4 regions of the Streptomyces sp. VNUA24 genome follow, and region 4 is predicted to be linked to each of the others. Evidence: riboswitches for the same ligand, from Rfam matches in the RefSeq annotation. Region 4 holds a riboswitch; each other region holds the start of a gene.
The links. A riboswitch is a leader RNA that binds a small molecule or an ion and turns the genes downstream of it on or off. The one in region 4 is predicted to bind cyclic di-AMP.
Positions count from the first base shown of each region.

Region 1: it holds a riboswitch for cyclic di-AMP, as region 4 does, so the genes downstream of both, PYR72_RS40230 (C40 family peptidase) here and PYR72_RS19310 (NlpC/P60 family protein) in region 4, are expected to answer to the same signal.
Region 2: it holds a riboswitch for cyclic di-AMP, as region 4 does, so the genes downstream of both, PYR72_RS28930 (transglycosylase family protein) here and PYR72_RS19310 (NlpC/P60 family protein) in region 4, are expected to answer to the same signal.
Region 3: it holds a riboswitch for cyclic di-AMP, as region 4 does, so the genes downstream of both, PYR72_RS32555 (hypothetical protein) here and PYR72_RS19310 (NlpC/P60 family protein) in region 4, are expected to answer to the same signal.

Region 1 is NZ_CP119143.1:9,333,240-9,335,431, forward strand. Features, by position in the region: gene PYR72_RS40220 (ATP-binding protein) at 1-111, shown strand, start outside; gene PYR72_RS40225 (DUF6328 family protein) at 83-640, opposite strand; gene PYR72_RS40230 (C40 family peptidase) at 717-1,190, opposite strand; cyclic di-AMP (ydaO/yuaA leader) riboswitch at 1,194-1,405, opposite strand; gene PYR72_RS40235 (hypothetical protein) at 1,771-2,088, opposite strand; partial or broken gene PYR72_RS40240 (ATP-dependent Clp protease proteolytic subunit) at 2,096-2,192, opposite strand, start outside.
Region 2 is NZ_CP119143.1:6,749,014-6,751,205, forward strand. Features, by position in the region: gene PYR72_RS28925 (transglycosylase family protein) at 1-914, shown strand, start outside; cyclic di-AMP (ydaO/yuaA leader) riboswitch at 1,097-1,297, shown strand; gene PYR72_RS28930 (transglycosylase family protein) at 1,302-1,994, shown strand.
Region 3 is NZ_CP119143.1:7,602,611-7,604,802, reverse strand. Features, by position in the region: gene PYR72_RS32565 (hypothetical protein) at 1-255, opposite strand, end outside; partial or broken gene PYR72_RS32560 (IS5/IS1182 family transposase) at 302-515, shown strand; cyclic di-AMP (ydaO/yuaA leader) riboswitch at 772-987, shown strand; gene PYR72_RS32555 (hypothetical protein) at 995-1,252, shown strand; gene PYR72_RS32550 (hypothetical protein) at 1,418-2,192, opposite strand, start outside.
Region 4 is NZ_CP119143.1:4,590,893-4,593,084, reverse strand. Features, by position in the region: gene PYR72_RS19310 (NlpC/P60 family protein) at 1-1,056, opposite strand, end outside; cyclic di-AMP (ydaO/yuaA leader) riboswitch at 1,065-1,238, opposite strand; gene pcrA (DNA helicase PcrA) at 1,502-2,192, shown strand, end outside.

The DNA.
Region 1 (2,192 bases), 4.7 Mb from region 4:
GGCAGGCTGAGCGTCAGACCCACGCGGGAGGGCGGCAAGACGGTGGCGATCGAACTTCCGTGGACGGTTCCCGTCCAGCCGGTCACCGCGGGTGGTCGGCCGGAGACCTGACCGGGTGGTTCTCCCGTCCGACCGGTGACGACGGCGGCGGCGTGGCGCCACGGCCGGAGGCGCGTCCCACCACCTTCGGGAGCAGGCCCCACAGGAGGAGGCACGCCAGGAGGGTGCCCGATCCGGCGACGATCCCGGCCGTCCGGCCGAGTGTCACGTCCACGACGAGCAGGACGGAACCGGTGAAGGCCGGCATCAGCACGATCATCCCCGCGGTGGCCAGCCGGGACGAGACCCGGACGATGGCGGGCTTGGCGTTCTGCTGGAAGAGCGAGCGGTGCAGGGCGGCCGGGGCGGTGAAGAGCGTCGCCGCGAGAACCGCGAGCAACAGGGTGGTGACGTAGGTGACACGCTGGAACGTGTCCAGATCCGGAAAGCGTGGCGTGAAGGCCAGCGTCAGCAGGAACGCGAAGAGGATCTGCACTCCGGTCTGGGTGACCCGCAGTTCCTGAAGCAACTCCGAGAAGTTGCGGTCGGCGCGTTCGAGGGGTGTCTCGTTACGCGCGGTGCTGGTGGGTACGTCGGCCATGACCGGACGGGTAACCATATGAGGACGACATACGCCGACGGGGGCGGCGGACAGCTCCACCGCCCCCGTCGGTGGGTCAGCGGACCCGGCCGTACCAGACGCTCTTCGTCCAGATCTTCTGCAGCCGGACGACGTCACCCGTCTTCGGCGAGTGCCAGAGCTTTCCCTTCCCCGCGTAGATACCGACGTGATAGACGTTCGAGCCCGAGTGGAAGAAGACGAGGTCTCCGAGCTTGCGGCTGCTCGCGGAGATGTGCTTCGTCTTGTTGTACTGCTGCTGGGCAGTACGGGGCAGCTTCTTGCCCGCCTTCTTGAACGAGTAGAGCGTCAGCCCCGAGCAGTCGAACCTGCCCGGACCCACGGCGCCGTACTTGTAAGGGGAGCCCTTCTTGGAAGCCGCGACCTTGAGTGCCTTCGACGCCACCGTGGCGGCCTCGGCGCCGGATGCGGCGCCCGGGACCACGATGCTGCCGCCCACGGCGGCGATGGTCAGAGCCGAGGCCGTACCGGCCCGGGTCAACAGCGACGGGACACGATTCAGCGCAGACATGCGCAACCCTTCGTCAGCCGCCTGTGAAGGATGACCTGTCGGATTCGGGCTGGCGAAGTTGCCCGGCCGCTGACGCGGCTTCACCCCAAGGGCTGCTCGGCCCGGTCATGGCGTGACCGTTCCGGCGACCCGTCGTGCTTGGGTCCTCCACTCCTGCCGATGCAATCCTGTCGACCGGTCATCCGGGCGGCGGCAGGACTCGGCGTCCACCCGGATCGCCCCGCCGCTGCGGCGGGGGCTTGTCGTCAGGAAGGGATCTTGGCGTACTCAAGTGCGAAAATCCCAACGGAAACGGGGATTTGTGGTCTTACTCACCACTCACCCGTTCGGGTGGACAGGGCGATTTCCCTCGTTGTGTCCCACTGGTCGAGGAGGTCCGCACCAGCGCCGGAATGCTGTACTCCGCCCATGTACCAGGCATCTTGCGCAACTTCACAGGTCCTCACGACGTATGGGCCGATGGGTCGATCGCGGTAGGCCGACCGGAGGGCGCCGAGCCGGAACCGGACGCCCCGTCAGTAGTACGGAGCGCGATACGCGATCGGTTCAGGCCGGAGTGCGGAGCCGATGAGCGATCGGTTCAGGCCGGCGAGTCCTCCGCCTCCGGCGGCAGCGCCACCCGTCCGGCGCGGCGCTCCCCGTCCAGGACGCGCAGCGCCCGCGCGAGTGTCGGCGCGTGCACCTCGTTCTCCCCGCGCTTGTGCATCAGTTCGAGCGCGTCGCGCAGGGCGGTCGCCTTCGAGACCAGCGCCTGCGCCGCCCGCAACCCGCGATAGGTGTCGCCCGGACGCGCCGGATTGATCCGGCCGATCAGGTCCAGTACGTCCAGGTAACGGTCGATCAGCTCGGCCTCGGCACGCGTGAGTGCGGGCAGCGGCGGCAGTTCCGGGGGCAGCATCCGCGCCTCACCTCGCGCCGGGGAACGGGGGCGAGGGGGGTGCGGGACGGGTCTTGCGGCTCCGGATCACCCGGTCGGCCAGGCCGTACGCCCCCGCCGCCTCG
Region 2 (2,192 bases), 2.2 Mb from region 4:
ACCAGGTGGCGGAGTGCGAGAGCGGTGGCTTCTGGAGCGCGGACACCGGGAACGGACGCTACGGCGGTCTCCAGCTGACCCAGGCCAACTGGGAGAAGTACGGCGGCCTCGAGTACGCGAAGACCGCGGACCTGGCCAGCCGCTCCCAGCAGATAGCCGTGGCCGAGAAGGTCCTCGCCGACCAGGGCGTCGGCGTCTGGTCCACCTGCGGACTGCTCCACAACCTGGGCGGCGACTCCGGTTCCGCCGACGTGGACACCGGCGTCGCGGACGACTCGTCGAACTCCGGCAGCGGTTCCGGTACATCCGGTTCGCCGGATTCCTCCGCTTCGCCGGACTCGGCCGACTCGGCCAAGTCGACCGACGACGCCGACTCCGGCGACGGCTCGGGGAAGCGGGCCGCCTCGCCGACCCCGTCCGCGGACGCGGACACGGACGACGGTTCCGCGAAGGCGACCACGGACTCCGACTCCGACTCCGCGGACTCCACCGGCTCCGGCGACGGCGACTCCCGCACGTCCGGCGGCGGAACGTCGGACGACGCGCGCCGGAGCGACGGTTCCGCGGCCTCCGGCGACGGCGAGAGCGGTACGGGCCGCCACCGCGGCGCCAGCGCCGACGAGGGATCCGGCACGGACACCGGCTCCGCCGCGGAGTCCGGCGACGGCTCACGCGCCGACGGCACCTCCTCCGGCCGTCACGCCTCACGGGACGGCGGCGCCTCGCGCGAGGCGGTCGAGGGCGCCTACACCGTCCGCGTGGGGGACAGTCTGACCGGCATTGTGGACTCGCTCGGCCTGGACGGCGGGTGGCGGTCGCTGTACGCCGAGAACGAGCGCACGGTCGGAACCGACCCGGACCTCATCCTTCCCGGTCAGACCCTCGAAGTCGGTGCCGAAACGGGCGAAAAGTAGCGGCAGTTCGGGTCATGGTTCGACCCTGATTGCCCGTTTTGATCTCCGTGGGAGATGAATCACAGACCCCCTGATCGTCTTTGAAATTCGGGCAATCACCTGTTTACGGTCGTGACCGCTCGCCACAGCGGGCCCTCCCGGTCGGCACGCCGAATCCTGCCATCGGCCGTGAGGAACAGTCGTCGCGTCAAGCGCCGTAGGCAGGAGCGGGGGACCCAAGGTAAGTGCCGGGTCCGGCGGTTGCGGCCCTTCGGGGGCGCAACGACCGGAACCGGCTGGGGGTGAAGCCGCGCGACGTGAGCCGAGAGGCGAGCGTGCGCGGCCGGGCAACTCAACCGGCCCGAACCCGACAGCTCACCTCGCAGGCGTCGGTGAGGGGATCTCTCCATGCTGTTCTCCAGCAAGGGCAAGCACCGTCGCCCGTCCAAGGCCGCTCGCGCCATCGCCGTCGTCGGCGTCACCGGTGCCGCCGCCGTCGCCGCCCCGCTGATGGCCGCCGGCAGCGCCTCGGCCGCCACCGCCTCCGAGTGGGACGCCGTCGCCCAGTGCGAGTCCGGCGGCAACTGGTCCATCAACACCGGCAACGGCTACTACGGCGGCCTGCAGTTCTCGGCCTCCACCTGGGCCGCCTACGGCGGTACGCAGTACGCCTCCACCGCCAACCAGGCGAGCAAGGCCCAGCAGATAGCGATCGCCGAGAAGGTCCTCGCGGGCCAGGGCAAGGGTGCCTGGCCGGTCTGCGGTGTCGGCCTGTCCGGCGCCTCGTACGACGGCGCCCCCGCCTCCTCCGGCACCACGAACTCCTCCGGCTCCTCGCAGAGCACGCAGGAGAGCACCAAGAAGAGCACCGAGGGCAACCGCGCCTCCCGCTCCTCCGAGCGCGCCACCGTCAAGACCCCGACCGGCAAGAAGGTCAAGAAGGGCGACGGCGAGTACAAGGTCGTCAAGGGCGACACCCTCAGCGGCATCGCCGCGAAGAAGCACGTCAAGGGTGGCTGGGAGAAGCTCTTCGAGCTGAACAAGGACATCATCGACGACGCCGACTTCATCTACCCGGGCCAGCAGCTCCACCTGAGCTGACCCACGGCGTCCACGACGGCCGCCACACGCCTGCCGCCCCCACGGCCGCCCCCACGGCCGGGCAGGCGAGGGCAGGTTCAGCCGGGCCGGAAATCAGGCCGCTCCCCGGCTGAACCACAGCCCGCTCACATCCGTGTCCTCCAGAGTGAAGACCTCGTGAGGGCCGTCCCCCCGTCCCCACGGGCTCCCCGCCCCGGT
Region 3 (2,192 bases), 3.0 Mb from region 4:
CCTCTGGTCCTGCGAAGCCTTGAAGAAGTGGTTCTGACTGTTCTCGTTGGCCGCGAGAGTAGACTTGTGGGCCTCTTTGACCGCATCGATATTGTCCTTGCCCAGGTCCTTGAAGGCAGGGAACTGCTCAATGATCTTGAGCCGCACTTTAGTGGGCATCTCGGGCATCGATGCCACGAAATTGAGCACCTTGTCCTTGGACAGGTTCCGCCAGTTCGAGATACCCAACTTCCGTTTGACTACTGCTTCGTCCACGTCGCCCTTTCCCTGACTTCGCCCATCGTCCTGTGAGGCATCCCGGATAGTAGCGGTTCCCACCGACAGGCCGGGGATCGTGTCGGTTGAGCTGCGGGATCACTTGGAACCTGTTACCGCAGCGCCAGCGGCGCTTCCGCAAATCCAGGTCGCCAGCCGTTGTAGGACCGGGATGTGTCTTGTACTTGCTGCACGTGAGGATCGGACGGAAGCATCTGCCGCGCGGCCCCGGTTCAGGCTCGGGCATGACATGGCGGCGCCGACAGCGCATGCCGTGGACCCCGTGACGCTGCCTCAACTCGAACTAGACGACATCCCTCAGATGGCGTAGGCGCAGCCCTACTTCCTGACCCGCACTCGCGCCCCGACAGCCGCCTGACCTGGGAAGTTCGCATACGTCCACCCGAACGGGTGAGTGGTGCGAAAGAACACAAACCCCTGGCCCTCCTGGGACTTTCGACCACGGATAGGCCAAGATCCCTCTAACGACAAGCCCTCGCCACCACGGTGAGGCGATCCGGGCGGACGCCGAATCCTGCCGCCGCCCGGATGACCGGTCGACAGATATATGCATCGGCAGGAGTGGAGGACCCAGCGTGACGGGTCGCCGGGACGGTCACACCATGACCGGACCGAGCAGCCCTTGGGATGAAGCCGCGTGTATGCGGCCGGGCAACTTCGCCAGCCCGAATCCGACAGGTCATCCTCCACAGGCGGCTGACGCGAAGGTACAGCCGTCATGTCAACGACGCAGAACAACCCCCAGCCCTCCGGAACCAGCTCCAACGGAGACGGGGGTGATGGGTCCAAGATCCGCAAGTTTGAAGCCGCAGTCATTGTCCTTGTGGGAATCATCGGTGGTTTCTCCGCAGCGACAGGACGACGGATCATGGACCACGTCTCGAATTTCGAGGCGATTTACACAGGCTGCCTAGCAGCAGCCGGATTGTGCGGCTTCATCATCCTGATGTTGAGGTTCATCCGGGGGCAATCTTGACCCGTTAGCACAGCAGGAGGGGCCTTGGCATCTGGCCAAGGCCCTCTTCCTGCACCCCTCTTGACATGAGGTCATAGCACCGAATTCACGCGGCTATGGCCGATTCAAGATATCGTGGGCGCCACTTGAGATCGGGACAGCTCCGAGTTGCCATGATCGAGCCAGTCAGGTGATCGCCTGGCCGATGTAGTCGTCGGCCGAGCCGCAGTCCTCTACCAACAGATAGGCGACGTTGCTGCTGCTGGCGGCGAGCGTCCATGTCTGTGCGACTCCTCCTTGAGCCCCGGTCCAGCACAGTGCGGCCGTGACGTCGCTGCCTGTCGTGTTGGTCAGGATGGTCTGGACGGAAACGGCTGCGTTCGCTGTGGAGGCTTGCAGATTGTTGACCCGTATCTGGTCCTTGTAAATCGTTCCGGACACGCTGTTCTTGCGGATTCGGTATAGCGCGTAGCTGTCACTGGCCGCACTATGCAGTGCCCAGAGGGAGACGCGGTAGGCGCGGCCGGCCTTGAACGTGATGCTGCCGGTGGCGATGAGGGGCGTCTCCGCGCTGGAGAAGGTGACGTTCGCGGTCAGTGTCTTCTGCGCGACAAATCCGCGCCCCTGGGATTTGCCGTAGACGCTGAGGTCTCGGTCGATCGCGAATCCGCTGGATGTGAGCTTGGCAGTGGCCTGGGCGGATGCGGACGGCGCATCGCGGACGTGCAGTTCGATGGATGATCCGGCGTCCGATGTATCGGCGCCGTAGCCGCTGATGTAGGCAACTCCGTTCCCGCTCAGATCGTTTGCGTAGAGGTTGAAGACTCCTCCCGAATAGCCCGGCACGTGGCTTTGCAGGAACACCCCTGTTTCCTGGATCGAACCAGTCACCTTGGGGGCGCTGAGCGAAACGCTCGGAACTTCGTAGGTGGCGGAGGAATCCGAGGCGTACGCGATGGCG
Region 4 (2,192 bases):
GTCGACGCCGGCGGCCTTCCAGGCGGCCTGGGTGAGGCCGGAGGGGTCGTAGGACCCGGGGCCGGTGGCGCCCCAGACGTACGGCTTGCCGATCTGCGCGCGGGCGAAGGCGATGGCCTTGGCGGCCTTCGTGGCGTACGCGGAGTCCTCCACCGGGACGGTGGACCCCGGGGTGGTGTCGGTGAACGTCCCCGTGCCGGTCGAGGCGTCCTCCGGGGTTGCCCACGAGCCCCCCTGGCCCGCCTGGGAGTCCTGCCCGTCCTGGGGGCCCTGGGCTTCCCGGGACTCCTGGGGCGCCGTCCGGGCCGCCTGCTGCCGAGCGAGTTCCTCCGCCTCGCGGTCGGCCTCCTCCCGCTCGCGCTGCTCGATCGCGCCGAGCCGGGTCCTCTCCTCGGCGGTGAGGGCGGACAGCAGTTCGCGGGCCCGGGCGAGCTTCGCCTGGACCGTGGCCTTGCGGGCCTTGAGGGTGTTCTGTGTCTCGGTGAGCTGGTCGAGGCTGTCGCTCGCCTCCCCGCGCTGCTCAGCCGCCTCGGCCAGGTCGCTCGCAGACTCGTCGACGGCTGCCTTCTGACGGCCCGTCGGCTGACCCGTCGGCTGACCCGCCGACCGGTCCGCCAGCTGTTCCGTCCGCTGGTTCCGGTCGAGGTAGGCCCGCAGGTCGTCCGCCGCCGACGGGGACGCCTGGTCGGAGGCCGCCGCGCCCGTGCGGTTCTCGGCCGCGGCGGGGGAACCCGGTTCCTCCCGCGTCTCGTTGAGCTTCTCCTGGCGCTTGGTGACGGCTTCGAGGAGGGTCTCGACCTGCCTCTTCGGCCTGGGCGTCTTCTCCCTGGCCGTGTTGTAGATCTCGGTCGTCGAACCGGCCCGGCGGTAGAGGTCGCCGACCTTCTTCTCGACCTCCTCCAGACTCGGCTTGTCGTCGGCGGAGGGCGCAGCCGTGGCCGTGGCCGTGCCCGTCTGGGAGAGCAGCGCCACGGAGGTGAGGGCTGCGGTCGCGAGAGCGGGGGTGCGTATGCCCGCGCGCGTTCCGGCCGGACGCGGCTTGCGGTGCGGCGCCATGGTTCGGCGTCTCCTTCCGTGGTCCGCCTACCGAGTTAGCTGTCGGGTTCGGGCGCATGCTTCGGAAGGTTTGCCCTACGGCCCTTGCCGCGTGCGGCGGTCGGGCCGATTCACCCCGGAGAACGGTGGGTCCCCGGCTCCGGCTGCCCCGATGGGCGCACCGGACTCGGCGGAGGTCGTGCGGCCCGGCGACGTTCGCCGGTTGGGTCGTACGGCCCAGAAGAAAAAGTTAGCCAACTCGTGTGGTCCGTGTGAAGGTTGATGTTCGATATGCCCGATACGTTTTCGTGACCTTAGCCTCTTCCGCGTGACAGGCGGTACGCTCGATCGCTCACCGTCGCACCGCGGTCGCGGTACGTGGCGCGGCGGGGCGGGTGCGCGGCCGGACGCGGACTTCCCGGGGCGGCCTCCCGCTGTCAGTGCGGGCGCCTAGACTCGGAGAGCGATGAGCAGCCTCTTTGACGACAGCTTCCTGGCGGACCTCCAGGCCCCCCGCGGCCACGCGGAGGAGCCCCCGCCGCCGCCCGAGGACGATCACGTACCGGAGTCGCTTCCGGACGATCTGTTCGGCGGGAAGTTCGACGTGCCTCCGGACCGGGACGCGTACTACCGCGACGGCGCCCCCCGCCCCGCGATCGACGCGGCGGCGCTGCTGGAGGGGCTGAACGACAACCAGCGCGCGGCCGTGGTCCACGCGGGCTCGCCCCTGCTCATCGTCGCCGGCGCCGGCTCCGGCAAGACCCGGGTGCTCACCCACCGCATCGCGCACCTGCTCGGCGAGCGGCGGGTCCACCCGGGGCAGATCCTCGCGATCACCTTCACCAACAAGGCCGCCGGCGAGATGAAGGAGCGCGTCGAGCAGCTCGTCGGCCCGCGCGCGAACGCGATGTGGGTCATGACCTTCCACAGCGCGTGCGTCCGGATCCTGCGGCGCGAGTCCAAGAAGCTCGGCTTCACGTCCTCCTTCTCGATCTACGACGCCGCCGACAGCAAGCGCCTGATGGCGCTCGTCTGCCGCGATCTGGACCTCGACCCGAAGCGCTTCCCGCCCAAGTCCTTCAGCGCCAAGATCTCGAACCTGAAGAACGAGCTGATCGACGAGGAGGACTTCGCCGCCCAGGCCACCGACGGCTTCG